DNA from 3 places in the Paraclostridium bifermentans genome. Region 2 is predicted to be linked to each of the others. Evidence: a T-box and tRNA genes for the amino acid it is inferred to sense, from the RefSeq annotation. Region 2 holds a T-box; the other regions hold tRNA genes.
What was found. The T-box of region 2 lies ahead of serS (serine--tRNA ligase). A T-box ahead of a tRNA ligase gene usually reads a tRNA of that ligase, here a tRNA-Ser.
Positions count from the first base shown of each region.

Region 1: it encodes a tRNA-Ser, which carries the amino acid that the T-box ahead of serS (serine--tRNA ligase) is inferred to sense. The anticodon was not compared.
Region 3: it encodes a tRNA-Ser, which carries the amino acid that the T-box ahead of serS (serine--tRNA ligase) is inferred to sense. The anticodon was not compared.

Region 1 is NZ_CP079737.1:2,859,653-2,870,409, forward strand. It holds gene thiI (tRNA uracil 4-sulfurtransferase ThiI) at 1-1,179, opposite strand; gene KXZ80_RS13835 (cysteine desulfurase family protein) at 1,196-2,347, opposite strand; gene KXZ80_RS13840 (asparaginase) at 3,035-4,030, shown strand; gene KXZ80_RS13845 (ATP-dependent helicase) at 4,074-6,116, opposite strand; gene KXZ80_RS13850 (ribonuclease H-like domain-containing protein) at 6,194-7,099, shown strand; tRNA gene KXZ80_RS13855 (tRNA-Ser) at 7,153-7,244, opposite strand; gene KXZ80_RS13860 (hypothetical protein) at 7,357-7,644, opposite strand; gene KXZ80_RS13865 (DUF3842 family protein) at 7,657-8,073, opposite strand; gene KXZ80_RS13870 (CooT family nickel-binding protein) at 8,119-8,310, opposite strand; gene KXZ80_RS13875 (lipoate--protein ligase family protein) at 8,473-9,288, opposite strand; gene KXZ80_RS13880 (radical SAM protein) at 9,270-10,247, opposite strand; gene KXZ80_RS13885 (radical SAM superfamily protein) at 10,244-10,757, opposite strand, start outside.
Region 2 is NZ_CP079737.1:8,166-18,922, forward strand. It holds gene gyrA (DNA gyrase subunit A) at 1-323, shown strand, start outside; gene KXZ80_RS00035 (YtxH domain-containing protein) at 399-680, shown strand; gene KXZ80_RS00040 (hypothetical protein) at 680-937, shown strand; gene KXZ80_RS00045 (STAS domain-containing protein) at 953-1,264, shown strand; gene KXZ80_RS00050 (ATP-binding protein) at 1,268-1,675, shown strand; gene KXZ80_RS00055 (SigB/SigF/SigG family RNA polymerase sigma factor) at 1,675-2,448, shown strand; rRNA gene KXZ80_RS00060 (16S ribosomal RNA) at 2,666-4,167, shown strand; rRNA gene KXZ80_RS00065 (23S ribosomal RNA) at 4,331-7,245, shown strand; rRNA gene rrf (5S ribosomal RNA) at 7,306-7,422, shown strand; gene KXZ80_RS00075 (hypothetical protein) at 7,674-7,895, shown strand; gene KXZ80_RS00080 (mechanosensitive ion channel family protein) at 8,057-8,920, shown strand; T-box leader at 9,002-9,222, shown strand; gene serS (serine--tRNA ligase) at 9,347-10,630, shown strand.
Region 3 is NZ_CP079737.1:1,179,294-1,190,050, forward strand. It holds gene cspC (bile acid germinant receptor pseudoprotease CspC) at 1-1,050, shown strand, start outside; gene KXZ80_RS05645 (sulfite exporter TauE/SafE family protein) at 1,201-2,091, shown strand; gene KXZ80_RS05650 (hypothetical protein) at 2,246-2,446, shown strand; gene KXZ80_RS05655 (sensor histidine kinase) at 2,608-4,635, shown strand; gene KXZ80_RS05660 (ligand-binding sensor domain-containing protein) at 4,720-7,944, shown strand; tRNA gene KXZ80_RS05665 (tRNA-Ser) at 8,058-8,146, shown strand; gene KXZ80_RS05670 (hypothetical protein) at 8,268-8,444, shown strand; gene KXZ80_RS05675 (DEAD/DEAH box helicase) at 8,506-10,629, shown strand; gene KXZ80_RS05680 (hypothetical protein) at 10,718-10,757, shown strand, end outside.

The sequences.
Region 1 (10,757 bases), 450 kb from region 2:
TTAAAATTCAAATACTTCAACTTCCATATTATCGATCGCATCTTGTATTAGTTTTTCTACATCTAAAGATGATTCTGATTTCTCTATTCTATCTAATTTAGGTTTTGTTACAGGACTTTTCGGAGAAAATACTGTACAACAATCCTCTTCTGGTATAACTGATGTTTCAAATGTTCCTATTTTTTGAGCTATTTTTATTATCTCTGATTTATCCATTGCTATAAGAGGTCTAAATACAGGTAATGATACAGAAGCATTTGTACAAGTTAATCCTTGTATAGTTTGAGATGCAACTTGTCCTATACTTTCTCCTGTAACTAATGCATCACAGAATCTCATTTCTCCTACTCTTTGAGCTATTTTCATCATAAATCTTCTAGATATTATAGTCATTTCTTCTTCTTTACATGATACACCTATTGCCTTTTGTATTTCTAATATATTTACTTTATGAAGTCTAACTTTACTACAATATTTTGCTAGTATCTGAGCTAAGTCCCTTACTTTTTCTTGTGATTTTTCACTAGTAAATGGATAACTGTGGAAATGTATAGCTTCAATTTCTACTCCTCTTTTTGCAACCATCCAAGAAGCAACTGGGCTGTCTATTCCTCCAGATAATAAAGACATAGCTCTACCATTTGTTCCAACTGGAAGACCTCCATAACCTGGAACTGTATCACTATATACCATTACATGATTTTGTCTATATTCGCAGTGTATAGTTGTCTCTGGGTTTCTAACATCAACTTTTATTCTATCTTTTACATTATAAACTAAAAATCCAGCTATATCTTTACTCATTTCTTGAGAAGTTAATTCTAAACTCTTATCTCCTCTTCTTGAAGTAACTTTAAACGATTCTGAACCTGCTTCTATCTTTTCTTCTAAAAGTTGTAGTGCTAGTTGCTTTAATTTATCATAGTCTTTTTCTGCTCTTATACCTGGGCAAACTCCTACAACTCCAAATACTTTTTTGATTTCTTCTAATACTTCTTCATAGTCTTCTGCATATTCTCCTAAATCAACATATATTCTTCCATATTCTTTATATACATTAAACTTTCCTATATGCGTTAACATATTTTTCACATTTTTTATTAATTTATTTTCAAATATATATCTATTTTTTCCTTTTACACCGATTTCTCCGTACTTAACTATAGCTATATTATACAAATTTATCACCTCTTAATTATCGTCTTCTTATTATAAATCTAAGTTCTTCTACTGATTTTTTTATTATTTCACAAGCTTCATTTATTTCTTCTTCTGTTGTCATATCCGATAAGCTAAATCTTATAGCTCCGTCAATTTCTTGTGGAGTAAGCCCTATTGCATTTAAAACATGGCTTCCCTTTTTCTTTGATGAACAAGCTGATCCTGTAGATACAAATACACCCTGCTGTGCTAAATGATGAAGTAGTACCTCTCCTTTAACATCTTTAAATGATATATTTAATATGTGACATACGCCGTCCTCAGGAGAATTCACTTTAATATCATCTATATTTTCAACTATAAAATCTTTTAGTAAAACTTTTAGTTTTTCTATTTTCTCTATTTTTGAATTTAAATCTGACATTATTATATCTATAGCTTCTCCTAGTCCATATATACCAGCTACATTTTCAGTTCCAGATCTTATACCTATTTCTTGTCCTCCACCAGTTAACATAGGTTTTATTTTGTTATTTTCCTTTACGTACATAAATCCAATACCTTTTGGACCGTGTAGTTTATGTCCACTAACACTCATAAAGTCTATGTTATATCTAGATGGTTTAAAATTGATTTTAGCAAATGACTGAACTGCATCTACATGTAAATATACTTTTTCCTTTAACGTACTTAGATACTTACCCACTTCTTTTATAGGTTGTATACTTCCAATTTCATTATTTACATGCATCATACTAATTAATATAGTATTCTCTTTTATTGCATTTTTTACATCATCTATATTTACTGTTCCTTTGTCATTTACTTTTAGATAAGTAACTTCAAATCCTTGTTCTTCTAAATCTTCCATTGTTCTTAAAACCGATGGATGTTCTATGTTTGTAGTTATTATATGATTTTTTCTCTTTTTGTGAAGATTTGCAATACCTCTTATGATTGTATTATTAGCTTCTGTTCCTCCTGATGTAAATATTATTTCTTTATCTTTACATCCTATACTTCTAGCTATTTCTTGTCTTATTTTTTTTATATTTTTTTCAACTTCAACACCTTTTTTATGTACAGCTGAAGGATTTGCATAATCTGTAGTAAGTGCATATACCATTTTTTCTACTACTTTTTCATATGGCTTAGTTGTTGCACTATTATCTAAGTATATTTCCATACTAATACACCAACTTTCTTTGTATTTAATCATACTATTTATACTCTATATTATTGTCCCAATTAACTATGTAAATTATCATATAATTTTAGTGAAACTTTTACTATTATACCACTATTTTCTCTTTTTTTATATAGCAAAGCGCTATAATTACACACTTCTATTGCTCTTATTCTTTTTTTATATCTATTTTTATCGTAAATTAATGTTTTTTAAATTTTTTTGTCAAAACTATTGATTTTTCTGTCGAATCTTGGTATTATGTATACATGGTTATCCCCCTGATAACCTTAATTAAAATCTCTATTCCCAATACCCCTTTTAAATGGATGTATACATTCATTTAAATCCTACTTCTTAACGGAAAAGAAGTAGGTTTTTTTTATGTTTAAAATCAATTTTCAATTTTAATTAAATATATTTTCAAAAACTATTGATTTTTCTGTCGAATCTTGGTATTATATATACATGGTTATCCCCCTGATAACCTTAATTAAAATCTCTATTCCCAATACCCCTTTTGAACGGATAGACTTTATATCCAATGTTAAACTGACAACGGAAGTTAGTTTAACGTAAAAAGAGCTTCCCCAAGCTCTTTTTTTTATGCTCAATTCTATATTTATCTCGCTTTTTTTGGTATAATTTAATGTATATATATAATAAAAATTTTAGGGGGTCGATACTATGCAAAACAAGAAAAAAGTAGCTATAGTATTTACAGGTGGAACTATTTCCATGACTGTAGATGAAAAAATAGGCGCTGCTATACCATCTCTATCTGGGGAGCAAATAATGTCTATGGTAACTAACATAGATAAAGTTGCTGATATAGAGATATACAACTTCGATGAGATTCCAGGACCTCATATGACACCTGAGAAAATGCTTAGTTTAAGAAATTATATAAACGATATAATTTCAAAAGACGAATTTTCTGGTGTTGTTGTTACTCATGGTACAGATAGTTTAGAAGAAACTGCCTATTTCCTAGATTTAACATTAGATACACCTAAACCAGTTATAGTTACAGGTGCAATGAGAAGTAGTGATGAACTTGGATATGATGGTCCAAGCAATCTTGCTGCAGCTGTTTGTACTGCTATTTCTGATGAAGCTTATAATAAAGGTGTTTTAGTTGTTCTAAGTAATGAAGTTTTATTAGCATCTGAAGCTACTAAGACTAACACACTTACATTAAATACTTTTAAATCTTTAACTTGTGGTCCTTTAGGAATAATTGACTGTGATAAACTTGTATTATCTAGAGATATAGTTGATAGACAAACAATCTTAGTAGATAAAGTTGAGTCTGATGTTGCTCTTATAAAATCAGGTGTTGGCATGGATGATTCTTTTATAAAGTTTGCAGCTGATAAAGGATGTAAAGGTATAGTTATAGAAGCTATGGGTAGAGGAAATATACCTCCAGAAATGTTAAAAGGTGTAGAATATGCTAGAAGCAAAGATATACCTGTTGTTATAGCATCTAGATGCCATTCTGGTAGAGTTTTTGATAGCTATGGATATTTAGGTTCTGGTAGGGATTTAAGAAATCTAGGATGTATATTTGCTGGTGATTTACCTGGGCAAAAGGCTAGAATAAAGCTTATAGTTGCTTTAGGAAAAACAAATAATCTAAATGAATTAAAAGATATGTTTGAAGAAGGAATATACTATTAAATAAATAATAAAAAAGGTTATTCATATGAATAACCTTTTTTTATTATTTTCTCTCTATAATTCCATTTTTTAGGCATATTGAGTAATCTAAGTCTTTCACCCCAACCTTAAATTTAACCTCTATCATTTTGCCATCTTTCCCTATTACATTTCCTTCTCCAAATTTACTATGTAAAATCTTATCCCCAATTTTGATTGCATTTATATCTTCTTTTGTTGGCGACTTTATATTATCAATAAACCTTGAGGCAAAAACTTTTTTACCATATTTCATTTTTGGTGAGCTTATATGTAGTTCATCTTGAGCTCTAGTTATTCCTACATAAAACAATCTTCTTTCTTCCTCTATAGCTGATTTTCGTTTTTCTTCATCTTCTATATCATAAGATTTTTCATGAGGTATAGTTCCTTCATTTACGCCTATTATATATACATATGGGAATTCTAAGCCCTTTGCACTATGCATAGTCGTAAATATTACTCCCTCTGAGTTTTTGTTATTTCTATTTTCAACTATCTCAGATTTAACCTTTTCTATATGCTCTAAGTATTCATTTATAGTTTTAAAGTTGCTTGAAGAACTTTCTAGTTCATTTAAAATTTCTATTAACCCATTTGGTTTAATCTTCCTATTACTACAATAATCTAATACATATCTATCATAATCTAAACTAGTACGTATATATGAAATTGCATTCTTAGGAGATAATGTCTTTAAATAGCTTAAATCTATTTCTAAATCATTTAATGTCTTTACTTGTTTTGGATGTAATCCACCCTTATTTATTAATGCACCTATGAAGTCTCTATCCTCACTTGCAAGCTTTATACTATCTTTAGATATATATCTAAATGGTTTATTAATAATTCTTATCCAATCTTCACTCAATGTTGTATCTATCCCTAATCTTAAATACGCTAATAAATCTTTCGCAACCCAATGGTCATATATAGTTACAATTGAGTCTCTAACAACAAATGGTATATGCATATCCATAAATACATCAACTAGTGCTCTAGACTGTATATTTGTTCTATATATAACTGCAAAGTCATCATAGTTAACACAATTATCTTCACATTTGCTAATTATATCTCTAGCTATAAATTTTGCTTCTTCTTCTGAGTCTTCAGTTTTTATATAATTTACACTTCCTTTTTCTTCTCTATCACACTTAATTACTTTTTCGTATCTATTTTCATTAAATTGAATAAGCTTATTTGCAGTATCTGTTATACCTTGTTTTGATCTATAATTTATATCAAGAACATATTTCTTACTATTTTCAAAGTATCTTTCAAACTCTAATAAAAAGTCTGGTCTCGATCCTCTAAATCCATATATACTTTGATCTTCATCACCTACAACAAATATATTGTTGTTTGGACTTGCTATTAACTTTATAACTTCAAATTGCACTTTATTTATATCTTGGAATTCATCCACTAAAATATATCTATACGCATTTCTGACTCTTTCTAACACTCTTTTATTATTTTTTAATAAGTGATAAGTCTTTATAAGCATATCATCAAAATCTATCTTTTTAATACTTTCCTTATAATCCTCGTACATATTATAAGCTTTTATAAATTCATCCTTTGAAAGTATTTCTGGATCAAAATCTAATTTATCCATTAACTCGTTTTTGACATAAGAAATTTCATTTATAACATTTAAGATTGTATCATCATCTTCTGCATTTTCTATATTTAAATTTTTTAAGATTCCTCTTATAGCAAATTTTTTATTCTTTTCATCTAATATACAATCCAGCTCGTACTTTTCAAAGAATCTAAGTATTCTAAAGAAAACTGAATGAAATGTACCATAACTAACTTTATTTAATCTAACATCATGACTTAAGCTTAGCGCTCTATTTTTCATTTCTGTTGATGAAGCTTTTGTAAAACTAATAGCTAAAATATTTTTAGGATTTATATTATTATTTAAAACCATATTAACTATTCTATACGTTATAACTCTTGTCTTACCTGAACCTGGACCAGCTAAAACCATACAAGGTCCATCTATATGCATTACTGCGTTTTTTTGATTACTATTTAATCCATTTATATCTATCATCATTTATCACCTTGAACTATCTTTATATTATTTTATAATTAATATTATATACTATATTCACAAAAAGGAGTAAACCTATGGAAGTTATTACTAAGACTATAGATAATTTAATTGATATACCAAAAAATCATTTCGTATTCGATATAGAAACCACAGGACTTAGTCCTAAATACTGTAAAGTAATATTAATAGGGGTTTTATACAATTTAAATAACAAAACTATAATTAAACAATATTTTGCTGAATCTGAAGAAGAAGAAAAAGATTTACTTTTAAAATTTATTAATGATATAAAAACTTTTGATCATCACATAACATTTAATGGAGTATCTTTTGATATCCCTTTTTTAAACTCAAGATTTAATTCTAATGATATTGATTTTTCCATAGATAAATGTGATGATATTGATATTTTAAGAATTGTAAAACCATTTAAAGAAAAACTATCTTTATCTGATTGTAAACTAAAAACAATAGAAAAATACATGGGCATACAACGAGAAGATACTATATGTGGAAAAGAAAGTGTTGAGTTATATAAAAATTTTGTAATTAGTAAAGATGTTAGTTTAAAAGAAAAAATACTATTACATAATTACGAAGATATTTATTACTTAGGAAAAATATATAACATAAAAAACATAATAGATGAAAATTTGGATTACATAGATATAAATATAAACAATTTAAATTATAAAGTTCTTTTGAGTAAATATAAAATTACAAAGTCTGTTTTGCATTTAGATTTTATATCTAGAAAAAAATTTGAACTTCCATTAAATATATTTAGAGATACTTATACTATTTCTACGAAAGAAAATATATTGAACATATTTATAAATCTTAATAAGGGCATCGATAGCAATGGAAATACAATATTTTTTTATAAATTAGGGTCTATAATTCCCATAAAGTTTAATAATGATTTTATAGTCGACAATATTAACGCCTTATCTAAATTTTTAATTTCTAAAGAATTATAAATATCATCTTTGTTGGTAAAAAAAAGAACTGTTGAAATATCAACAGTTCTTACTGGCGGAGAAGGAGGGATTCGAACCCTCGCACCGGTTAACCCAGCCTAATCCCTTAGCAGGGGATCCTCTTGAGCCACTTGAGTACTTCTCCGTATTCATTTTTACTATACTATGATTATATAAGGTTTTTTTTTTGATGTCAACGTTTTTTACAAATTTTTTTGATTTGATATAAAAATAAGGAGATTAACTCCTTATTTTGCTTACATATTCTTTTTAGCTTCTAATAGCATTTCATTTGATTTTTTTAAGTAATCAATTGCTTGTTCAATATTTTTAGCAGTTTCTTCTTTTCCCATTTCTCTAGCTTTTTCTGCCCACTCTCTAAATCCTTCTTCATGAGATTCATTGTGATTTACCCAATGAACAAGAAGTATGTTAAGAGTTTTTTCATCTTTATTTTCAGCTACAGCTGCACCTGAATGTTCTATATGCTCATGATCATGGTCGTGACCATGGTGGTTTCTTACACTAGTTTTATTAAATAGCATTTATAATCCCCCTTATTTTATATTAAATTCTTTTTTTATCACTTTCACTGCATCCTTTATCAACAGTGATAATGGTTTTCCTTCTAATCCCACCATTTCTACATCTTCTGGCATTATAGGAAGTAATATTTTTAAAGCTTCACTATCTGATATCGCTTCACTAATTCTAGCGGTTACTTCACCCATCATTGCATTTGGTATAACTGCAGATACTGGCGCAACTACTATACTAGCTTTTTTTGTTGAAACTATTATAGCGTTCTCTCCTGTAGCACCTTTATTAGCGTGTGCTTTCATCATTGAACTTGTTGCTATTGAGTTTGTCCCTAGTGCGTATATTTCTATGTACGATGGAAGTTCATCTCTAAGAGCTGACACAACTTGAGCTCCTATTCCGCCTCCCATTCCATCTATAACTGCTATTATCATATTTTCTTCCCCTCAATTACATTTTTATGTAAATTAAAATTTGATTTATACTGATTCTTTGATTATTATTTTATGATCCATAAGTCTTATTTCTTTTATTTCCCCATCGATTATTTTTTGCTCTCCTAGTAAATCTGTTAAATATACTTTTCCTTCGTATGGGTCTACACTAACCACATTATCCATTACTCTTTCAAGATTGTTGTTTTTTAACACATAAGCTGCTGATTCACACATAACATAATCCCCCTTAGTATATTAATTTTATACTCAATCAAAAAAAGATTCCTCCAAGGTATTTCAAAACCCTTAAAGAAATCTTCATGATTTCAAATAACTTTGTATATTTTGAGTATAACACCAAATTTTGGTTAAAGTCAATTCCTTTACTTATATAAATTATCTTTTATTTGTATACTCATCTGAAGCGTATTTACTATATAAACGCTTGGCTAAATCTAATTCATACTCCGTTAGCTCTCCTTCTTCGAACTCAACGTTAAAAGTCTTTGCCATTCCTCTTACAATGGATTTTTCGAGACTGTTTATATCTATTTTTCTTCTTATTTCATTTTCAATACCACTTGCCTTACTTAACGTAAATTTCTTTGCTCTTTCTTTTATTTCTGGAGATTTTGTTTTTATAATTTCATACAAATCATCTATATTGAAATCCAATACAATAGACCCGTGTTGTAATATAACTCCATCGTGTCTATGTTGTGCGCTTCCTACAACTTTTTTATCATTTATAGTTATTTCATATGAAGCATGAGCATTAAAACACGCAGCTGAAAGCTTCTCTCTACTGATTCTTTCTCCCTTGCTTAAATTATCAACATCTATACCTTCAAGCTTTAGACCATTTGCTATTCCTTCACTTATAAACTTATATGAACTATTTATACTCTTATCCATCAGTTCATTGTCTTCTCCTACAATTATAGAATAAGTTAACTCATTTTGATGTAATACAGCTCTTCCACCTGTAGCTCTTCTTACACAGTCTATATTTAATTTTTTGCATTTTTCTATATCTACTTCACTTTCAAGCTTTTGAAAATATCCTATAGTTAAACAACTAGGATTCCAAGAATAAAATCTTAGTGTAGGCTTACATTTTCCTTCTTTATATGAAATAGTAATAGCTTCGTCTATAGCCATATTCATTGCGCCATCATAAGTTTTGTTTTTTATTACTCTCCACTTTTGCATAATTTTGATTCCCCTATATCTAAGTTAATTTCTTTAATTGCTAGTTTAATTTCTTCTTTGCTTAATTTTCTTGAATAATTATATATTGTATGTCCTGGTCTCTCATTATAATATGGTCTATTACAATTCTTACATCCTTTTATTTCAAATGGCTTTCCTTTTAATATATCCATCTTTATATATTCATCCATTTCTATCTCTTCTAGATACCCATCTAATCCAAATTTAAAGTAATCTCCATTATATCCTTTATCCATCATATACGTCATAAGTTGAACTCTTCTATAACTCTCTATACTAGGTTGTCTTACATCTTCCATTTTAGTTCCCTTTACAGGTGTAAATGCAAATAAACTAATTGTTATATTGTAACCTTTCAGAGTTTTATATAAATCATATATATCTTTGTGGCTCTCCCCTAATCCTACAATTATATGTGTACTAATTCTATTTGGATATATAAGTCCTGCTTCTTTTATAAACTCTATTTTTTTATCAAAGTTAGTTCCTTTTATCTTCTCATACAATTCCTTATTTGCAGCATCTATAGCTATACCTATTTTTTCAACTCCTAGTTCAAAGAACTTTTCAATTTCATCCATATCTTCTAACTTAGCTGATAAGGATATAGGTATATTTAAATTAGCATTAACATATTTGATAAATTTACTTACTTCATTAAGAGATTCTTCACTATCCATGGATTGTAAGCATATTCTTTTTATATTTTCTCCTTCATAGTTTTTAAAAGCATCTAAAATTTCTTCTTTTGTATATTCTGGCCATAAAACCCTAGACAGCTTATCTTTTCTACTATTACTTTCAATGGACTGTGAACAAAATGAACATCGATTATTGCATTGATTTCCTATCATTATATAAGCAGTAGTAGGAGGTATGTCGCTTTGGCCTCTTTTTATACCAAGTTCTATTGCAGTTCCAATAGACAATCTAATCATAATATGCAACACTCCTTACTCTCTTTAATATCTAACTTCATTTCAAGTGCTAAGTTTTTACATGATCTTGATGGTAATACAATTTTATTTATTCCACATTCTATCGCTAATTTATCTAAGTCGCTTCTATATTTACCCCTAGGTCTCATACACCCTAAATTTATTTTAGTTTGTGGAAGCCTTATTCTCGCTTCACACAATACATCTATAACTTCATCTAAATTAGGGGGATCTACATTTTCATAATCAGTATTTTTTGTAGGTATCAAAACTATAAAAGTTAACTGATCTGGCTGATTTTTCTCAAGATAGTCTATAATCTCATATTCCCCTTTTACTTTTCCACCCTTTAACCCTATACATATATGCGGAGCTACCTTTGTGTATTTTTTTATATATTCATATGTAGCTATGTATTCTTCTCTACTTTTATTAATTTTGTATACTTCTTTTATAGTATCCTCATCAAATACAAGGTCAAATGATACATAGTCTAAAAAACTGCAGACC
Region 2 (10,757 bases):
TTTGCAGTGAAGGAACTGAATTGTTAGTTGTCAGTGGCAATGGTTTTGGAAAAAGAACATCAATAGAAGAATATAGATCTCAAATAAGAGCAGGTAAAGGTATAAAGACTTATAATATAAACGATAAAACAGGCGAGATTGTCGGAGCTCAAATGGTTAATGAAGATGATGAGATGATGATCATAAATTCAAATGGAGTATTAATAAGACTTAGAGTAAATGAAATATCTTTATTTGGAAGAGTTACTAGTGGTGTTAAGCTAATGAAAACTGATGATGAAGTTAATGTAGTTTCAATTGCAAAGATAGAGATGGAAGAATAGGGTATACAAACCCTATTCTTTTTGCATAATTATATATATAATATTTATATAAAGTAAGAAAGGAGTATTAATATTATGAGTAAAAATAAGGGAAAAGTTTTTTTACTAGGATCGATAATAGGATTTTTACTTGGTATATTTTTAGCACCTAAAAAAGGTTCTGAGTTAAGAAAAGAAGCTAAGGATAAGATGGAAGAAATAAAAGAAAATCCTAGAGAAGTTTTAGATGGGACGATTCAAACTGTAAAAGACAAGATTACAACTATAGTTGACGATTGTGATGTTAACGATATAAACATAGTTGAAGATGAAATAATAATAAGTAAGACTTTTGAAGATGAGGGAGATAATGTATAATGGATGCAGTAGGATGGCAGATAGGAGCTATTTTATTTGGTGTGTCAGTACTAATAATTGCTATATACCTAGCAAAGCTAATAAATAGTACAACTAAAGTTGTTGAAAAAGCATACAAGATAGTAGATTATAACGAAAGACATATACATGACACTATAGAAAATGTTGCAGCAATTACAAAAAGTACAGAAGATATTGTTAGTTTAGCTAGTGGTGTAACTAATATAACTAAAGCATTTAGATTTTTTAAAAAGTAATAAGGAGGTAGTACGATGTCTGTAAATATAGAGTCGAAACTAGATAATAATTTTTGGAATGTAGATATAAATGGAGAGTTAGATGTAGCTGGAGCTGATAAAGTAAAAACACATTTAAACAGCTTAATAGAAGAACAACCAGTAGACATAAAAATGGATTTTACTAACCTAGAATACATAGATTCAACAGGATTAGGAGCATTAATAGGAGTATTAAAAAGATTAAAAGTTAATGATAAGGATATATATGTATTAAATGCTAGAAAAAATGTTAAGAAAATTTTCAGTATAACAGGTCTAGACAAAATATTTAAAGTGGAGGGATAAGTTTTGGATTTAGAAACTATAAAAATGGAAGTTACATCTAATCCAGAATATGTAAGCATTATAAGATTAACAGTTTCTGGAATAGCAAATAAAATTGGATTTTCTTTAGATGATATCGAAGATATAAAAGTAGCAGTATCAGAAGCATGTACAAATGCTATAAAGCATAGTTTAGATGATAAATTTTTAGTTCAATTTTCTGTATTAGAAAATGGATTAACAATAGAAGTAGAGGACAAAGGAACAGGATATGATGTAGAATCTCTACAAGAGCCAGATTTAACAAACCCAAAAGAAAGCGGATTAGGTTTATTCATAATAAAGACATTAATGGATGAGGTAAGCACTATATCTAATAGCGATGTTGGGACTAGAGTTAAAATGACTAAATATTTAGGAGTTGGTATTTAATGAAGAATGTAGCTAATGCTACAAGCTATATGGATATGGAAACCAAAGAGCTGTTTAAAATATATAGCAATGACAAAAACGTAGAAATAAGAAATATTCTGATAGAGAGACATATGTATTTAGCTAATATACTAGCTAAAAAATATATTAATAAAGGTGTTGAATTTGATGATATTTTTCAAGTTGCATCTTTAGCTTTAATATATGCAATAGATAGATATGATATTGAAAAAGGATATGAGTTTTCAAGTTTTGCAACACCTACTATAATAGGGGAAATTAAGAAATATTTTAGAGATAAAGTTTGGACAGTAAAAGTACCAAGAAGAATTCAAGAATTAAGCAAAAAGATAAGTGAAGCTAAGTTATTCTTAGAGCAAAAAAACAAACAAAGTCCAAAAGCTATAGATATAGCAAATTACTTAGACTGTACAGAAGAAGAAGTACTAGAGGCAATAGAAGCATCATATGGATATCAACCTATGTCTTTAGATGCATCTAGTAATGATGATTCAGATGATAAGGAAATAACATTAAAAGATAAAGTTGGACAAGAAGAAAATAGTTTTGGAAATATAGAAAATATGGACTTTATTAATAAGTTTATAGAATCTCTAAATGAATTAGAGGTTAAGATATTTAAAGATAGATTCTTCTTGGATAAAACACAATCAATTATAGCAAAAGAGTTGGAAATATCACAAATGACAGTATCAAGACTAGAAAGAAAAATCATAGAAAAGTTAAAGAAAGAATATGAGAAAAACTCATAAAAATAAAAAATAAAATAAAATTTTAAAAAACTGTTGACTTACTGTTTAATTCATAGTATAGTATTACTTGTCCTTAAGAAAAGGGCAAAACAAAAATGAACTTTGAAAATTAAACAGTAGGTTAATTATAAAAATTCTTTTTTTAAGAATTAAACACAAACAACCAAGCCAGATATTCAGATAATGATTAGCTGAGCGATGGACAACTTTTTAAATTATATTTGAGAGTTTGATCCTGGCTCAGGATGAACGCTGGCGGCGTGCCTAACACATGCAAGTCGAGCGATCTCTTCGGAGAGAGCGGCGGACGGGTGAGTAACGCGTGGGTAACCTGCCCTGTACACACGGATAACATACCGAAAGGTATACTAATACGGGATAATATATGAAAGTCGCATGGCTTTTATATCAAAGCTCCGGCGGTACAGGATGGACCCGCGTCTGATTAGCTAGTTGGTAAGGTAATGGCTTACCAAGGCAACGATCAGTAGCCGACCTGAGAGGGTGATCGGCCACACTGGAACTGAGACACGGTCCAGACTCCTACGGGAGGCAGCAGTGGGGAATATTGCACAATGGGCGAAAGCCTGATGCAGCAACGCCGCGTGAGCGATGAAGGCCTTCGGGTCGTAAAGCTCTGTCCTCAAGGAAGATAATGACGGTACTTGAGGAGGAAGCCCCGGCTAACTACGTGCCAGCAGCCGCGGTAATACGTAGGGGGCTAGCGTTATCCGGAATTACTGGGCGTAAAGGGTGCGTAGGTGGTTTTTTAAGTCAGAAGTGAAAGGCTACGGCTCAACCGTAGTAAGCTTTTGAAACTAGAGAACTTGAGTGCAGGAGAGGAGAGTAGAATTCCTAGTGTAGCGGTGAAATGCGTAGATATTAGGAGGAATACCAGTAGCGAAGGCGGCTCTCTGGACTGTAACTGACACTGAGGCACGAAAGCGTGGGGAGCAAACAGGATTAGATACCCTGGTAGTCCACGCCGTAAACGATGAGTACTAGGTGTCGGGGGTTACCCCCCTCGGTGCCGCAGCTAACGCATTAAGTACTCCGCCTGGGAAGTACGCTCGCAAGAGTGAAACTCAAAGGAATTGACGGGGACCCGCACAAGTAGCGGAGCATGTGGTTTAATTCGAAGCAACGCGAAGAACCTTACCTAAGCTTGACATCCCACTGACCTCTCCCTAATCGGAGATTTCCCTTCGGGGACAGTGGTGACAGGTGGTGCATGGTTGTCGTCAGCTCGTGTCGTGAGATGTTGGGTTAAGTCCCGCAACGAGCGCAACCCTTGCCTTTAGTTGCCAGCATTAAGTTGGGCACTCTAGAGGGACTGCCGAGGATAACTCGGAGGAAGGTGGGGATGACGTCAAATCATCATGCCCCTTATGCTTAGGGCTACACACGTGCTACAATGGGTGGTACAGAGGGTTGCCAAGCCGCGAGGTGGAGCTAATCCCTTAAAGCCATTCTCAGTTCGGATTGTAGGCTGAAACTCGCCTACATGAAGCTGGAGTTACTAGTAATCGCAGATCAGAATGCTGCGGTGAATGCGTTCCCGGGTCTTGTACACACCGCCCGTCACACCATGGAAGTTGGGGGCGCCCGAAGCCGGTTAGCTAACCTTTTAGGAAGCGGCCGTCGAAGGTGAAACCAATGACTGGGGTGAAGTCGTAACAAGGTAGCCGTATCGGAAGGTGCGGCTGGATCACCTCCTTTCTAAGGAGTAATTGCCTACTGTTTAATTTTGAGAGCTTATTGTTCTCAAAATTAGTACTTAATTGTACTTTAGTACTTTGAAAACTGCATAACATTTAGTGATGATTAAATAAACCAATTATAAGAGAAGAAAACTCTTCAAAAAATAACACTTTTAATAACTGGTCAAGTTATTAAGGGCGCAGGGCGGATGCCTTGGCACTAAGAGCCGATGAAGGACGCGATAAGCTGCGATAAGCTTCGGGGAGTTGCACGTAAACTTTGATCCGAAGATTTCCGAATGAGGAAACTCACTTAGAGTAATGTCTAAGTATCATTAAGTGAATACATAGCTTAGTGAGGGGAACCCGGGGAACTGAAACATCTAAGTACCCGGAGGAAAAGAAAGAAATTCGATTCCGTAAGTAGCGGCGAGCGAACGCGGAATAGCCCAAACCAGTGAAGTTTTCTTCGCTGGGGTTGCGGACACATCATCAACAAAGAGGTATCGTAAACGAAGAGAGTTGGAAAGCTCCGCTATAAAGTGTAATAGCCACGTAGTTGAAACGAGAAGACTTTAGATGTGATCCAGAGTACCACGGGACACGTGAAACCCTGTGGGAAGCAGGAGGGACCATCCTCCAAGGCTAAATACTACTTAGTGACCGATAGCGCATAGTACCGTGAGGGAAAGGTGAAAAGAACCCCGGGAGGGGAGTGAAATAGAACCTGAAACCCTGCGCTTACAAGCTGTGGAAGCACTTTATATGTGTGACCGCGTACTTTTTGTAGAACGGGCCAACGAGTTACGATAGTAAGCTAGGTTAAGTACTTAAGGTATGGAGCCGTAGTGAAAGCGAGTCTTAAATGGGCGTTAAGTTTGCTGTCGTAGACCCGAAACCGAGCGACCTATCCATGAGCAGGATGAAGCGAAAGTAAAATTTCGTGGAGGTCCGAACCCACGAGCGTTGAAAAGCTCGGGGATGACTTGTGGATAGCGGTGAAATTCCAATCGAGCTCGGAGATAGCTGGTTCTCCCCGAAATAGCTTTAGGGCTAGCCTCAAGGTTGAGAAATACGGAGGTAGAGCACTGAATATCCTAGGGGGCATTGCGCTTACCGAAGATTATCAAACTCCGAATGCCGTTATTTTATACTTGGGAGTCAGACTGTGGGTAATAAGATTCATAGTCGAGAGGGCAACAGCCCAGATCGTCAGCTAAGGTCCCTAAATGTAAGTTAAGTGGTAAAGGATGTGGGATTGCATAGACAACCAGGATGTTGGCTTAGAAGCAGCCACTCATTTAAAGAGTGCGTAATAGCTCACTGGTCGAGTGATCCTGCGCCGAAGATTACCGGGGCTAAAACTTACTACCGAAGCTACGATATCATTTATGATAGGTAGGGGAGCTTCCTATGCAGGCTGAAGCATGACCGTAAGGACGTGTGGACAGTATAGGAGTGAGAATGTTGGCATGAGTAGCGAGACGTGGGTGAGAATCCCACGGGCCGTAAACCCAAGGTTTCCAGGGGAAGGTTCGTCCGCCCTGGGTTAGTCGGGACCTAAGCCGAGGCCGAAAGGCGTAGGTGATGGACAACAGGTTGAGATTCCTGTACCACCGATAATCGTTTGAGAGATGGAATGACACAGTAGGATAAGCTAACCACACTGTTGGTTATGTGTGGCTAAGTACTGAGGCAGTCAAGGCAGGCAAATCCGCCATGATAATGCTGGGGTACGATGGGGAGCGAAATTAAGTAGCGAAGTAGCTGATTTCACACTGTCGAGAAAAGTTTCTATCGAGATTAAAGGTGCCCGTACCGCAAACCGACACAGGTGGGTGAGGAGAGTATCCTAAGGCCAGCGAGAGAACTGTTGTTAAGGAACTCGGCAAAATGACCCCGTAACTTAGGGAGAAGGGGTGCCACGTTAGGGTTAACGCCCGAGGTGGCCGCAGAGAATAGGCCCAAGCGACTGTTTACCAAAAACACAGGTTTCTGCTAAGTCGCAAGACGATGTATAGGAGCTGACGCCTGCCCGGTGCTGGAAGGTTAAGGGGATCTGTTAGGATTTATCCGAAGCAGTGAACTTAAGCCCCAGTAAACGGCGGCCGTAACTATAACGGTCCTAAGGTAGCGAAATTCCTTGTCGGGTAAGTTCCGACCCGCACGAAAGGCGTAACGATTTGGGCACTGTCTCAACAACAGACTCGGTGAAATTGTAATCCCGGTGAAGATGCCGGGTACCTGCGACAGGACGGAAAGACCCCATGGAGCTTTACTGTAGCTTGACATTGAATTTTGGTGCTACATGTACAGGATAGGTGGGAGGCTATGAAATCGGGACGCCAGTCTCGGTGGAGCTATCCTTGGGATACCACCCTTGTAGTACTGAGATTCTAACCAGATACCTTGAATCAGGTATTGGGACACTGTCAGGTGGGCAGTTTGACTGGGGCGGTCGCCTCCCAAAGAGTAACGGAGGCGCTCAAAGGTTCTCTCAGCACGGTCGGAAATCGTGCGTAGAGTGTAAAGGCAGAAGAGAGCTTGATTGCAAGACATACAGGTCGAGCAAGGACGAAAGTCGGACTTAGTGATCCGGTGGTTCCGCATGGAAGGGCCATCGCTCAACGGATAAAAGCTACCCTGGGGATAACAGGCTTATCTCCCCCAAGAGTCCACATCGACGGGGAGGTTTGGCACCTCGATGTCGGCTCATCACATCCTGGGGCTGTAGTAGGTCCCAAGGGTTGGGCTGTTCGCCCATTAAAGTGGTACGCGAGCTGGGTTCAGAACGTCGTGAGACAGTTCGGTCCCTATCCGTCGCAGGCGTAGGAAATTTGAGGAGACCTGTCCTTAGTACGAGAGGACCGGGATGGACGTACCTCTGGTGTACCAGTTGTTCTGCCAAGGGCATGGCTGGGTAGCTATGTACGGAATGGATAAGCGCTGAAAGCATCTAAGCGCGAAGCCAACTTCAAGATAAGATTTCCCACCGTAAGGGTAAGATCCCAGGAAGACTACCTGGTTGATAGGTCGGAGGTGTAAGTGCAGCAATGTATGTAGCTTACCGATACTAATAGATCGAGGACTTGACCAAGATTATTTAATCTTACAAATGTTATTCAGTTTTTAGAGTACTAACTCTAAATAAAGATTATGTGGTTATTATAGCAAAGAGGATACACCTGTTCCCATTCCGAACACAGAAGTTAAGCTCTTTAGCGCCGATGGTACTTGGTGGGAAGCTGCCTGGGAGAGTAGGACGTAGCCGCGTAATCTTTTTTATTTTACGTAGATTTGTGGTGGTTAAGGTTTAGTTTGCACTTGGGTCATAAAGCTGAGAAGATGCTTTGAATGACCTCGGCGTTGCAAACTAAACCTTAACCACTTTTCGTTGTGTGAAAATATAAAAAGATTACGCTTGTACGGTATGAGATTAAATTTAATTTAAATGTACAAAGTGTAATAATTTAAATACAGCTTGAATATTCTTTATTAAAAGATACTAAAAAGGGGTAGATAAAAATGAAGTTTAGTATAGAAGTTAATAGAGGAAGTATTCTAGATTTAATAAATTTAGCTGAAGAAAACAACTTGAAGATTAATTCGATTGCTCAAGGGCCTATAAATGATGAGATGATGAATATAAAAATTGATTTGTCGGATAACAGTAAAGTACATGATCTTGATAATTTTGTAAAAAAAATATTAGATTGTCATTCTATGAACTCATGTGAGAGAATTTAAAGCTATGAATATTCATAGCTTTTTTATTTTGTATAAATATATAAACTATAAAAATTGCATTTAATTGAAAAAATATTGTAAAATAATTAGAGATATAATAAACAAAATAAAAGTTATTAAGATACATTTAAAAATAAGCAGAGAGTTAGGAGAGTGAGTCGATGATTAGTGGAACTACAACACAGGTATCTCAAAAAACTATAGAAACTTTTTTTCATGCAGTTAAAAATAGTGGACCTAAATTAATATACGCAATTATATTCCTTATTGTAGGATTATATGCTTGTAAATGGTTAAAAAGATATAGCAAAAAAATTATACTTAAATACAATGTAGAAAGAGGCGTAGCCAACTTTGCATCATATGCTATTTATGGAGCTAGTGTTCTTATGGTTGTTATGACCTGTTTAGATATAATTAATTTCCCTGTACAATCTTTTATGACTGTTATGGTATCATTGATAGGTGTCATTGGTTTATCATTAGGTTTAGCTTTTAAAGAAATATTATCAAACTTAGGTGCAGGTATGATAATTTTATTTTTCCAACCATTTAAAACTGGAGATTATATAGGTGGATCTGGGGTTGAAGGGACTGTTGCTGATATACAAATTTTTAGTACAATACTAAAAACTCCTGATAATAAGGCTATTATAGTACCAAATTTTAAATTAACTAGTGATAATATAATTAACTATACACATCAGGAAAAAAGAAGAATAGATTTTTCATTTGGGGTATCGTATGATACAAATATAAAAGCTGTAAAAGATGTGTTAGATAAAATTTTCAGAGAAGATAAACGAATTTTAAAAGATCCAGAAACTATAATAGGATTAAATGCATTAGGTGAAAATGCTATGCAGATAATAGCAAGACCATGGGTAAAGACTGATGATTACTGGAGTGTATATTTTGATATAATGGAGAAGGTAAAAGTGAAATTTGATGAGAATAACATTGAAATACCATTCCCTTCAAGAGTTGTATATTATAAAAATTGTGAAGAGGACATAAAAAAATAATAAAAATAATAAAACTTTTTTGAATATTAGTATTGAAAGTTGATAATATATATAATATAATGATTTACAAATAGAACAAAGAATATGGCTAAGACGGAAAATAGTAAAAAGCAAGTTTGTATTCAGAGAGTGAGTGGTTGGTGAGAACTCATTACAATGGTTTTTGAATCCATTCCTGAGCTACTAATCGGAAAATAATAGTAAGATTAGTCGTATACCTACGTTACAGGATTGAGAGGTTTATATTTTATAAATATAAACAACTAGGGTGGCAACGCGGATAACAGACTTTCGTCCCTTTTTAAGGGGTACGAGGGTCTTTTTTTATACAAAAAATCAAAAAATTGAAATAAAATCACTATTACATCATTAGGGGTAACGTTATTTTATTTTAAAATATAAAAATATTCTATAGGAGGAAGACAAATGTTAGATATAAAAAGAATAAGAGAAAATTTAGATGAAATAAAAAAAGCAATGGAAATAAGAGGCGAAAAAGAATTTGACCTTGATATAGTTGTAGAATTAGATAATAAGAGAAGAGAATTACTTCAAGAAGTTGAAGTTATGAAAAATGAATTAAATGTAGAATCAAAGAAAATACCTCAATTAATAAAAGAAGGTGTAGATGTTACAGAAGCAAAAGTTAAGTTAAAGCAATTATCTGAAAAGATAAAAGGATTTGATGAGAAAGTTAAAGAAGTAGAAGAAAAAATGGAATATAACTTAATGAGAATTCCTAATGTTCCTCACCCAGATGTTCCACAAGGAACAACAGATGAAGATAATGTACAAATTAGAACTTGGGGAGATCCTACAAAGTTTGAATTTGAAAACAAAGCTCACTGGGATATAGGAACAGGATTAGGTATATTAGATTTTGAAACTGCAGGTAAAATAACAGGATCAAGATTTACTTTATACAGAGGTTTAGGAGCTAGACTTGAAAGATCATTAATAAACTTCTTCCTAAATACTCATACTGAAAAGCATGGATACACAGAAGTATTACCTCCATTCATGGCAAATAGAGCTAGTTTTATAGGAACAGGTCAACTTCCTAAATTCGAAGAAGATATGTTTAAATTAGAAGGCCTTGATTACTTCTTAATACCAACTGCAGAGGTTCCTGTAACAAATATACACAGAGATGAAATATTATCAGCAGACGAGTTACCAGTAAAATATTGTGCATACACTCCATGTTTCAGATCTGAAGCAGGATCAGCAGGAAGAGATACAAGAGGATTAGTAAGACAACATCAATTCAATAAAGTTGAATTAGTTAAGTTTGTTAAGCCAGAAGAATCTTATGAAGAATTAGAAAAATTAACAAATGATGCTGAAACTATGTTACAAATGTTAGGATTACCATATAGAGTTGTAAGAATATGTACAGGAGATTTAGGATTTACAGCTGCATTTAAATACGATTTAGAAGTATGGATGCCAAGTTACAACAGATATGTTGAAATTTCTTCTTGTTCAAACTTTGAAGATTTCCAAGCTAGAAGAGCTGGAATAAGATTCAAGAGAGATAAGAAAGCAAAAGCTGAATATGTTCATACATTAAATGGATCAGGATTAGCAGTAGGAAGATGTTTAGCTGCTATATTAGAAAACTATCAACAAGCTGATGGGTCTGTAGTAGTTCCTGAAGCATTAAGACCATACATGGGTGTTGATGTTATAAAGAAAGATGAATTATAAGATTTAAAAATCTTAATTATCTAAATAGGGAGCTTACATATTAAGCTTCCTATTTATTTTAAAAATTCATAATCAAAAATCAATTTAGATTTAACAAAAAATGTATTAAAAATAACATTAAATTTGT
Region 3 (10,757 bases), 1.2 Mb from region 2:
TACTATAAAGGAAAAACAAGTTATGAAATGTCTGATTTTGTAGCGGCATTAACTTATGCTTTTAATATATCAATTAAAGAAAATAAGCCTTTAATAGTAAATTTTACAGTAGGAACAATATCATCTATAAATATAGAAGCTGCTATAATTGAAAGTTATGGAATACTAGAGAAATCCGGCATTGTTTTGGTTAGTGGAGCTGGGAATGAAGGAAATACAGATATACACTTTGCCGGAACATTAAAAGATGTAGATTCATATAGAGACGTATCAATACAAAATGGGAATAATACTAATTTAGATATAGTAATAAGAGGCAAGGGACCAGATAAGTTTTTTTTACAATTAATATCGCCATCAGGTGATATTAGCCAAATAATAAGGTATGCACCAGATGATAGAATTTATAGAGGTAGATTTTATATAGAAAAAACATCTTATATTGTTTTAAATAAATTTCCTTGGTTAGAATCAGGAGATCAAAGAATTGAAATTAACTTAATGGATATAAAGCCTGGGATTTGGACCTTAAGGTTAAGCCCTGAATTTATTATTCATGGAGATTTTGATGTATATTTACCTAATAAAGCATTAATAGATAAAACCACTAGATTTACAGATTCAAAGTCTAATGCAACTATAACTAAGTTAGGGCTTGCAAGCTCAGTTATAACTATTGGAACGTATAATGATAAAACTAATAGTTTGTGGATTGGATCATCAAAGGGAAATTTAAGTGGAAGTAGAGTTAGACCGGATATAATAGCACCAGGTGTTGATATAATATCAACATTTAACTACAATGAATATAATACAGCTACTGGAACTGGAGTAAGTAGTTCAATTGTATGTGGATCATTAGCACTTATAATGCAATATTTAGAAGAAGAGAGCAGAGTACCTAAACTATCTCTTTTTACAGAGCCTTTAAGAACTTATTTAATGATAGGCGCAACTAGACAAGAAATATACACATACCCAAATATTTCACAGGGTTATGGAATTTTTAATCTCAGAGATACTTTTAGACAAATTGCTAGGAATTTATAAAGAAAGGTGTATACGAGTAAACGTTCACCTTTCTTATTTTTATTGTAATAAAAAAATTTAGATAAACGTAAAAAAATGTGGAAAATGTTATCCTAGATGTGTTATAATCTGACAGGTCATAATAAATTTTTATAAAAAGGGAGAAAGAAGATGTTAAATGCAATTTTAGGATTACTAGCAGTTATAACAGCTGGGTTTTCAACAGTCTATGTAAAAGACTTTAAACAACATAGGGATAAAAGTAAAAATAAAATATTCAAGACAGGTATATTTATAGGATTTATAACTGACTTTTTAGATGCTATAGGGGTAGGATCTTTTGCAACAACTACAGGAATATTAAAGTTAAATAAACATATTAACATTCCAGATAAACTATTACCAGGGACTTTGAATGTTGCACATGCACTGCCTATGATAGTTCAAGCGTTTATGTCATTAAACTCAATAAGTGTGGATTTAATAACTTTAGTGAGTATGATTATAGCAGCGGTAGCAGGATCTTGGATTGGAGCTGGAATTATATCTAAATTACCAGAAAAAAAGGTACAATTAACTATGGGAGTAGCGTTAGTTGGAACTGCTATACTGATAATACTAGGACAAGTTGGATTAATGCCAGCTGGAGGAGATGCGATGAGTCTTAGTGGATCAAAATTAGTTATAGGTATAGTAGGAAACTTTATTTTAGGAGCTCTTATGACAGCAGGTATAGGATTATATGCACCATGTATGGCAATGGTTGCATTACTTGGTATGAACCCTAAGGCTGCATTTCCTATAATGATGGGAGCATGTGCATTTGTAGGACCAATAGCTAGCACAAAGTTTGTAAAAGAACAAGCGTATGAGAGAGAAATATCTATGGGTATAACTATAGGTGGAGTAGTTGGATCTATATTAGCATTGCTATTTGTTACAAACATGCCTGTATATTGGTTAAAATGGTTAGTAGTAGCTGTTGTAAGTTACACTGCTGTAACTATGTTTAAAGCAGGGCTTAGTAAAGATGAAACTTTAGAACTTGAACAAGTAAGTTAATATAAATTTAAATTTTAAAAGCATAAAACTTAAGGAACTTAAGTTTTATGCTTTTTTTAATTTAAAAAATTAAAATAGTGGGTATAAGTTATATATATTAATAATATGAGCAGAATAATTAACAACAAACTTTAAGCAAGAAAGAGGAAAAGCTATGAAAAGAGAAGACAAAGAACGTGTACCATTTGAAGGTAATTTATATGAAAATTTATTTATACCTAAAAAAACTCCATATGAAGATTTATTCACAGGTGGAGTAATCGAGGAATTATCAGATGATACTCCATATTCATTTGTACATCCAAATAGTGATGAAGTAAAAGAATTATTACAAAAAAACAGGGGCGAAAAATAGATTAGAAATTTATAAAATAGACAAAATTAAAAACAGGGAATAGATAATTTATTTAAAGAGGCAGACTGTTGTGTAATAGTCTGTCTTTTATTGTCGAAATGATAGACCACACTGTAAAAACATGTTATAGTGTGTATTGATAAAATTTAGGGGAGAGAAATATGTTAGGAATTAGTAAAAGTAAAAAATTTGAGGCTAGCAATAAATTAGCAACAATATTAACAATAGGGATATCAGCTTTTTTAGTTGTATTTTATATATTAAGTTTAATATACATATTCAAATATAATTTAATTTTAATGATAAAACCAGAAGATTTTATAAGAATTTTTAATATAGTCTTAGCTTTTTTAGCCACAGTAAGTTGTATACTATGTTACAATAGTACAAAAAAAGAAGAATTATTTATAGTTTCTCTAATGTATATGATATTTGTAATAGATATAACGTTAGGGGTGTTTGACAATTTAACTTTAAAAAATACTATTATAAGTATGAAGGGGTATATAGCTATATCTACTTCATTAATGAGAATATCTATAATTTTAATAGCAACATTACCTTTAAAAAAGGTAAGAACATTTATTATAGAAAATAAGATTTATTCTATATTAATAGTTGTTTTAAGTGCAACTATATTTGGATATTTAGAAAGTAAAAGTATTATATTTCCAATAAGGAAAGAAACAGATTTTTTTATTTTTTACAATATTATGCTAATTTTTGTTTATAGTATAACTAGTACTATTTTATTCAAAAAGAGTATAAAAGAAAGAGATTACACATACTCCGTTATTGGAGCTAGTATAATGATGTTTTTAGTTAAGGCATTTTATGCTATAGTGGGAGCAAGAATACCTATAATAGAAATTAAATTCATATCAATATCAATAACATATATGTCATTTATAATACTTATAGTAGGCTTGTTTTTAGAAACAACTATAAGTATAAAGAAAAAGAAAGAATTAGAGGAAGAGAAAAAAATATTTTATAATCTTGTAGAAGAAAATAAAGCAAGTTGCATATACATAAGTGATATGTGTGGCAAAGTGATTTATTCTAATAAAAAAACAAAAGACTATTTCTTTGGAAATGATGATTATAAAAACGCTGCACTAACCGAAAGAATTGAACTTGCTATGGCTACTATAGATAAAGATGTTATGAAAACTATAGAAGATAGTGTTAAACAAAATGGATGTTGGAATGGAAAAATTGAAATAAATGATGGTAAAAATATTATTGATTGTGGGATTCAAAAAATTATAGATTCAAGTTTAAAAGGTATTGATGAACATGGAGAAACTGCTAAATTAGTAGTTACATTTAATGATATAACAGAAGAACATAGAATGGAAAAATACATATCAGAATATGAAAAAATCAAAGATCATGAGAAGTTAAAAAATGAATTTTTTGCTAATATAAGTCATGAATTAAGAACTCCTTTAAATATATTTTATTCAACCACTCAATTGTTAGATGCAAAATCATACAATGAAGACGTTGATTTTAGACAAGTGTATTCTACATATAGACAAAGTTTAAAAACTAATTGCCAAAGAATGTTAAGACTTATAAACAATATGGTTGATATAACCAAAATTGACGTTGGATATACAAAGCCAAATATGAAAAACTGTGATATAGTAAGGTTGATTGAAGAGATAACTATGTCAGTTGTAATATATGCAAAACAAAAGGGTATAAATATAATATTTGATACAGATGAAGAAGAAAATATTATAAAATGTGATCCAGAAATGATAGAAAGAGCAATTTTGAATTTAGTATCTAATGCTATAAAATTTACAAAGCCAGATGGCAATATATTTGTAAATATACATATAAATAAGGAATGGGTTCAAATAATTGTAAAAGATGATGGTGTTGGGATACCTATACATATGCAAGATTTAATATTTGAAAGATTCGTACAAGCAGACAAATCATTGACTAGAATGAATGAAGGAAGCGGAATTGGGTTAAGTATTGTAAAAGCTATGGTTGAGTTAAACGAAGGCGAAATATACTTAGAGAGTGATGGAGAAAACGGAGCAGAATTTGAGATTTTATTACCTAATAAAAAGTTATTAGGCGATATTATTGAAGATGAGACCAAAGATTATAAAGTAGACGTTCAAAAGATTGAATTAGAACTTTCTGATATATATGAGTTATACTAAAAATTTGGCAAATATTGTTAAAATAAGGGGATTAGTATATAATATAAAATATAAATTCTATTAATAGCTTTGAAAGGAAAGTATATGGGGAAAATTAGTTTATTTAATAAATTTAATATATTTGTATTACTTAATATATTACTATTTGCATATTCAACATTAGATATATATTCAAATAGTAATAATATAACATTTAATGATTTTAATATAGATCAAGGCATAAGCCAAACAACCATAGAATCTATTTTTCAGGATAGTAAAGGATATGTATGGCTAGGTACAAATGATGGATTAAATAAATTTAATGGATATGATTTTAAAGTTTATAATTATGAAGAAGATGAAAATAGTATTAGCAATAACTTTATAACTGATATAAAGGAAGATAAAGATGAAAATATATGGATAGCGACTATAGATGGAGTAAATAAATTAGATCAAAAAAGCGGCAAGTTTACAAATTATTTAAAGGAAAATAATTTGATTTCAAGTGAGAATGCAACGGATATACTAATTACAAAAGATAATAAAATATTAGTTACAACAGATGATGGACTAAATATATACAATTCTAAAAAAGACAGATTTGATAGGATTTTATCTAAAAAAAATGATTTAGCAAGTCAGTTTATATATTGTATTGATGAAGATAAAGAAGGCAATTTATGGCTGGGAACAAAATTAGGTGTTAGCAAAGTATCTAAAGATTTTAAGCATATTAAGAATTTTACTATAGACAAGTCAGATATGAGTAAAAATGAGATTTACAATGTTTTTTGCGATGATGAAGATGGATATATATGGGTTGGAAGTGCTAACTCGGGATTATATAAGATAAATACTAAAACAAACCAAATAACTAGTTATAAATGTGATCCTTTTGACGAAAATTCAATTCCCTGCTACTCAATTGGAGCAATAAAAAAAGATAGCAAAGGTAATTTGTGGATTGGGACGTCTAAGGGTCTTGCCCTTTATAATAAGGAAAAAAATAACTTTGATATATACACGCATAAAATATATGATAAGAATAGTTTAGTTAATAATGATGTTAAAAGTTTAATGGAAGATAGCAATGGGCTTATATGGGTTGGAACATATTCGGGATTAAGTGTATTTGATGCCGAAAGTAAAATTAAGCATTATAAGGCTGGTCAAGATAAAGATTATTTATTAAGTGAAAATATAGTCCATGGCATATATGAAGATAATGATGGAGATTTATGGGTGGGTACAAATTCAAAGGGAGTAAATATAATAGATAGAAAAAAGAACAAATCTGTATATTTAAATACCAAAACAGAAAAAAGATTTATAAATGATTCGGTAAATGATATAACTGGAAAAGGAAATCAAATATATATAGCTACTGACGGAGGTCTTATAGAAGTAAATAAATCTAACAATGAGATAAGTCATTATGGAGTAGCAGATGGATTAGTTAATGATAGAGTAAAAGATATTTTACTAGATAGTAAAGGCTATTTATGGATGGGTACTGCAGATGGAGTTAGTATATTAGATACTAAGACAAAAAAGTTTATAGATATAAATAAGTACATAAATAAAGGGCAAGAGAGAAATAAGTATGTAAGATATGTATTTGAAGATAGTGAAGGTAATTACTATTTAGGATTTTTAAGAGATGAAGGATTGTGTAAAATAGATCCTAAAAATAAAACTATAAAGTTTTATAAAAACAACAAGCAAGATAAATATAGTTTAAGTAATAACTATGTAAGATATATAAATGAAGATAGTCATGGCAATATTTGGGTAGGGACTAGTTATGGGTTAAACAAACTTGATAAAGAAACTGAAAGATTTGAAAGATATACTACTAAAGATGGTATAGCCAATAATACTATTTATGGTGTTTTAGTAGATGATGAAAATGATATATGGATAAGCACTAATAAAGGATTATCAAAAATTAACAGCTTGAATAATAAAGTACAAAATTTTAGTGTTACAGACGGGCTTCAAGGAAATGAATTTAATGGGAATGCAGCTTACAAAAGTAAAAGTGGAGAACTTTTCTTTGGAGGTGTAAATGGATTGAATTCATTTTATCCAGAAAAAATTATAAAATCAGATAAAAAGCCTAAAATATTATTTGATACGTTTATTGTAAACAATAAGGAATATAACAATATAAATGAAATGAAATTTAGCGAGAGTACAGACACTATAACTATTAAGTTTTTTACTCCAGATTACTCAAATTATAAAAATACAACATATGAATATAACTTAGATGGAAGTAGTGGAAATGCAGTTAGAACAAAAGATAATTATGTAACTTATAATGATTTACCTCCAGGTAAATATAGATTTAGAGTTAAAGCTATTGATACAAGTGGAAATGTAAGTGATGAAAATTATGTAACATTTACTATAAAACCTCCAATATGGTTAAGTTGGTATGCAGTAATTATATATATATTAATAGGACTTGGACTTATAGCTAATCACAAGCGCAAGATGAAAAAATTAGATAAATTAGTTCAAAAGAAAACTTTAAGATTAAGAGAAGAAATGGAGAAAAATAATGTTTTATTAAAAAGAAACATAAAACTAGAACAAAATAAGAATAGCTATTTTGTTAACTTATCTCATGAGCTTAGAACGCCTCTTAATGTAATAAGCAGTACTAATCAATTGATTTTAGGATTACTGAAAAAAGATGGACATATAAAAGAAGAAAATTTAAGTCATCATATAGATGTGTCTCAAAGAAACTGTAAAAGACTTTTAAATTTAATCAATAATATAGTAGATAGTGCTAAGTTGCAAAATGATATGTACATAGTAACATTAGAAGAAACAGATATAGTCTACCTAGTTGAAGAAACAGCATTGACTTTAAAAGATTATGTAAGAACTAAGGGGATTGAGCTAATTATTGACCCTGAAATAGAAGAAAAACTTATAAGATGTGATAAATATGAAATTGAAAGATGTGTTGTTAACTTAGTAGGAAATGCAGCTAAGTTTACACCAGAAGGTGGAAGTATAACTATAACTATAAAAGATTTAGAAGAAAAAGTTATGATAAGTGTTTTAGATACAGGTGTAGGAATAGAGGAAAAATATCATAAGCTTATATTTGATAGATTTAACCAAGTTGTAGAGGAAAATAATAAGGTAAAGCGTGGAAGTGGATTAGGACTTACTATAACTAGTCAAATAGTTAAGTTACATAAAGGCGAAATATATGTTGAAAGTAAAATTGGTAAAGGTAGTAATTTTGTTATAATACTTCCTGTAAATCCTAATGAATACAATTATAAAAGTAAAAATATATAAATTCTTAAAATGGTGAATACAAAAAAGTATTCACCATTTTTGTTAAAAAAAGTAAAAAATATTTACAAGTTAATGAAATTATGATATATTATTTACATAAGTTAATGAAATACGGAGAGGTGTCCGAGTGGTTTAAGGAGCTGGTCTTGAAAACCAGTGACTCCGAAAGGGGCCGTGGGTTCGAATCCCACCCTCTCCGCCAGTTTTAAAAGTACCTGATATTGAAGGTGCTTTTTTTGTATTTATAAAACTATATATTTGAATATTCTTTATTATAAAACATAAAATAATTAAAATTAAGAATGTAAGAGAGGTATATAGATATGAGAAAAAAAGAGAATAATGACACTAAGAAAAATATAAAAGAAGTAACAATGTACGAAAGTATGAATTTTAATGATATAGATAGTTTAAGTGGAGATATGGACAATACTCTTACAAATTTATTTTTATCTTTAAATTCGGATAACATTAAAAAGAAAACTAAAAAACATAAATAAAAATATATAAGACCTGTAAATTCAGGTCTTATATATTTTAAAATCGAAGGTAGGTGAAAGTATGAAAGTAAGTACAATTAAGAGTATTATTTTAAATAATACAGAAAAAAATAGACATAATTCTGGAGTTGCAATTTATAAAAATAACTTAGTGAGTGAGAGCTATATAAAAAAAGAAAATGATAATATAAATTTTTATGCTGCAGTTGGGAATGAAATGTTTAATGAAAAAAATAATTCTTTAATAACTATAAGTGAAAAAACTAATAGAATAGTTTCAACTAGCTGTGATTGTAATGATTGGCTAAATAAAAGCATGGAAAGTAATACATTTGTCTGTAAGCATATAGTTGCGGCTATTTATAAGTGTATAGATGATCTTACAAATAAGAAGAATAATATAAAAAGCACTCAAAATAAACTTAATAATAATGAAGTATCGTATGCTAGGGCTAAAGTAGCATATAAGTTTGATTTAGATGAAGATAATAATTTGAGATTTTCTTTTAATATAGGAAACCTAAATAGAAAAAGATATAATGAGATATTTAGTGCATACAAAGAAAATAAACGCCTATATAGATTGAAAGAGTCTATATACTTGGATTTACATAATAAAGATATACAGGAATTATTAGAACTTATTGATACGTTAGGAATTCCAGTTGAAGCAGATGATTTTAAAGTTGAAAATAGCAAACTTTTGTATATGGACAATTATATAAAAGAAAATAATCTTAATTTTATATCGGGAAAAGAATACATAGATAAAATAATGTTTGGATTTAATAAAAAAAGAAATTGCGAGATTCCGCAAAATATTGAAAATATATTAAGAGAATATCAATTAGAAGGGGTTAACTGGTTCAATAGTATCAGTAACTATAACTTTGGAGGGATTTTAGCGGATGAAATGGGTCTTGGAAAGACACTACAAACAATTACATTTATTAATAGTCAAAAAAATTCGAAAAGTATAGTAGTAACGCCTACATCACTTATACATAACTGGAAAAATGAAATTGATAAGTTTGCTCCAAATTTGAAGGTAGGAATAGCATATGGAGATAAAAAATCAAGAGAATTAATAATTGAAAATTATAGAGATTATGATGTCGTTCTAACTACTTATTCTACAATTAGAAATGACTTTGAGAAGTATAAAGACAAAAAATTTGATTATATGTTCATAGATGAAGCTCAAAATATAAAAAATCCAGATGCTATAGTAACTAAATCCATAAAGAGCATTAGTGCTAATGCTAAGTTTGCCTTAACAGGGACTCCGTTAGAAAATAACTTATTAGAACTTTGGTCTATATTTGATTTTATAATGCCTGGGTATTTATATGATAAAAAGGAGTTTCAAAATAAATTTGTAGATGGAGATATTAAGAAATTAAAAAAATTAATAAAACCTTTTATATTAAGAAGAACAAAAAAAGAAGTTATAAAGGAATTACCAGACAAAATAGAAAAGAAATTTATTGTAGAATTAAATAAAGAACAAAAGAAAATATATAATATTTACAATAAAAATGTAATAGAAAAATTAGAAAATACTAAATATGAAAATGATAAAATAACAATATTTTCATATTTAACTAAACTAAGACAACTATGTCTTCATCCTAAGACCTTGCTAAAAGACTATACGGGTAAAAGTTCTAAAATTGATATTTGTATAGAAATTTTAAATGAAGCTATTTCAAATGGTAGAAAGGTGTTATTATTTTCTCAGTTTACAAGTGTTTTAAGATTGATAGAAGAAGAACTTAAAAATAAAAATATAAAATCTATGTATCTAGATGGAAAAACTAATGCTAAAGATCGTATAAATTTAGTTAATGAATTTAATGAAAGTGAAAATATTAATATTTTTTTAATATCTTTAAAAGCTGGAGGAACAGGATTAAATTTAACTAGTGCTGATATGGTTATACATTTTGACCCATGGTGGAATTTAGCTGTAGAAAATCAAGCAAGTGATAGAGCTCATAGGATAGGTCAAAAGAATGTAGTTGAAGTGATAAAATTAATATCAAAAGATACAATAGAGGAAAAGATTGTTTTATTACAAGAAAATAAAAAGGATATGATCGATAATATTATTGACGATAGCTTGTCTAATTCTGCGAGTTTAAAAGGATTAAGCAAAAAAGACTTAATAGAATTATTCAAATAAAAGCGATGTAACAAAAAGTCGAAAAACTACATATTATTGTATAAGTAGATAAAACTACTTACACAATAATATGGGAGATGTTAAAAAAATGGCAAAAAAGAAGGTAGAAGATAATATAAAAAAAGTAA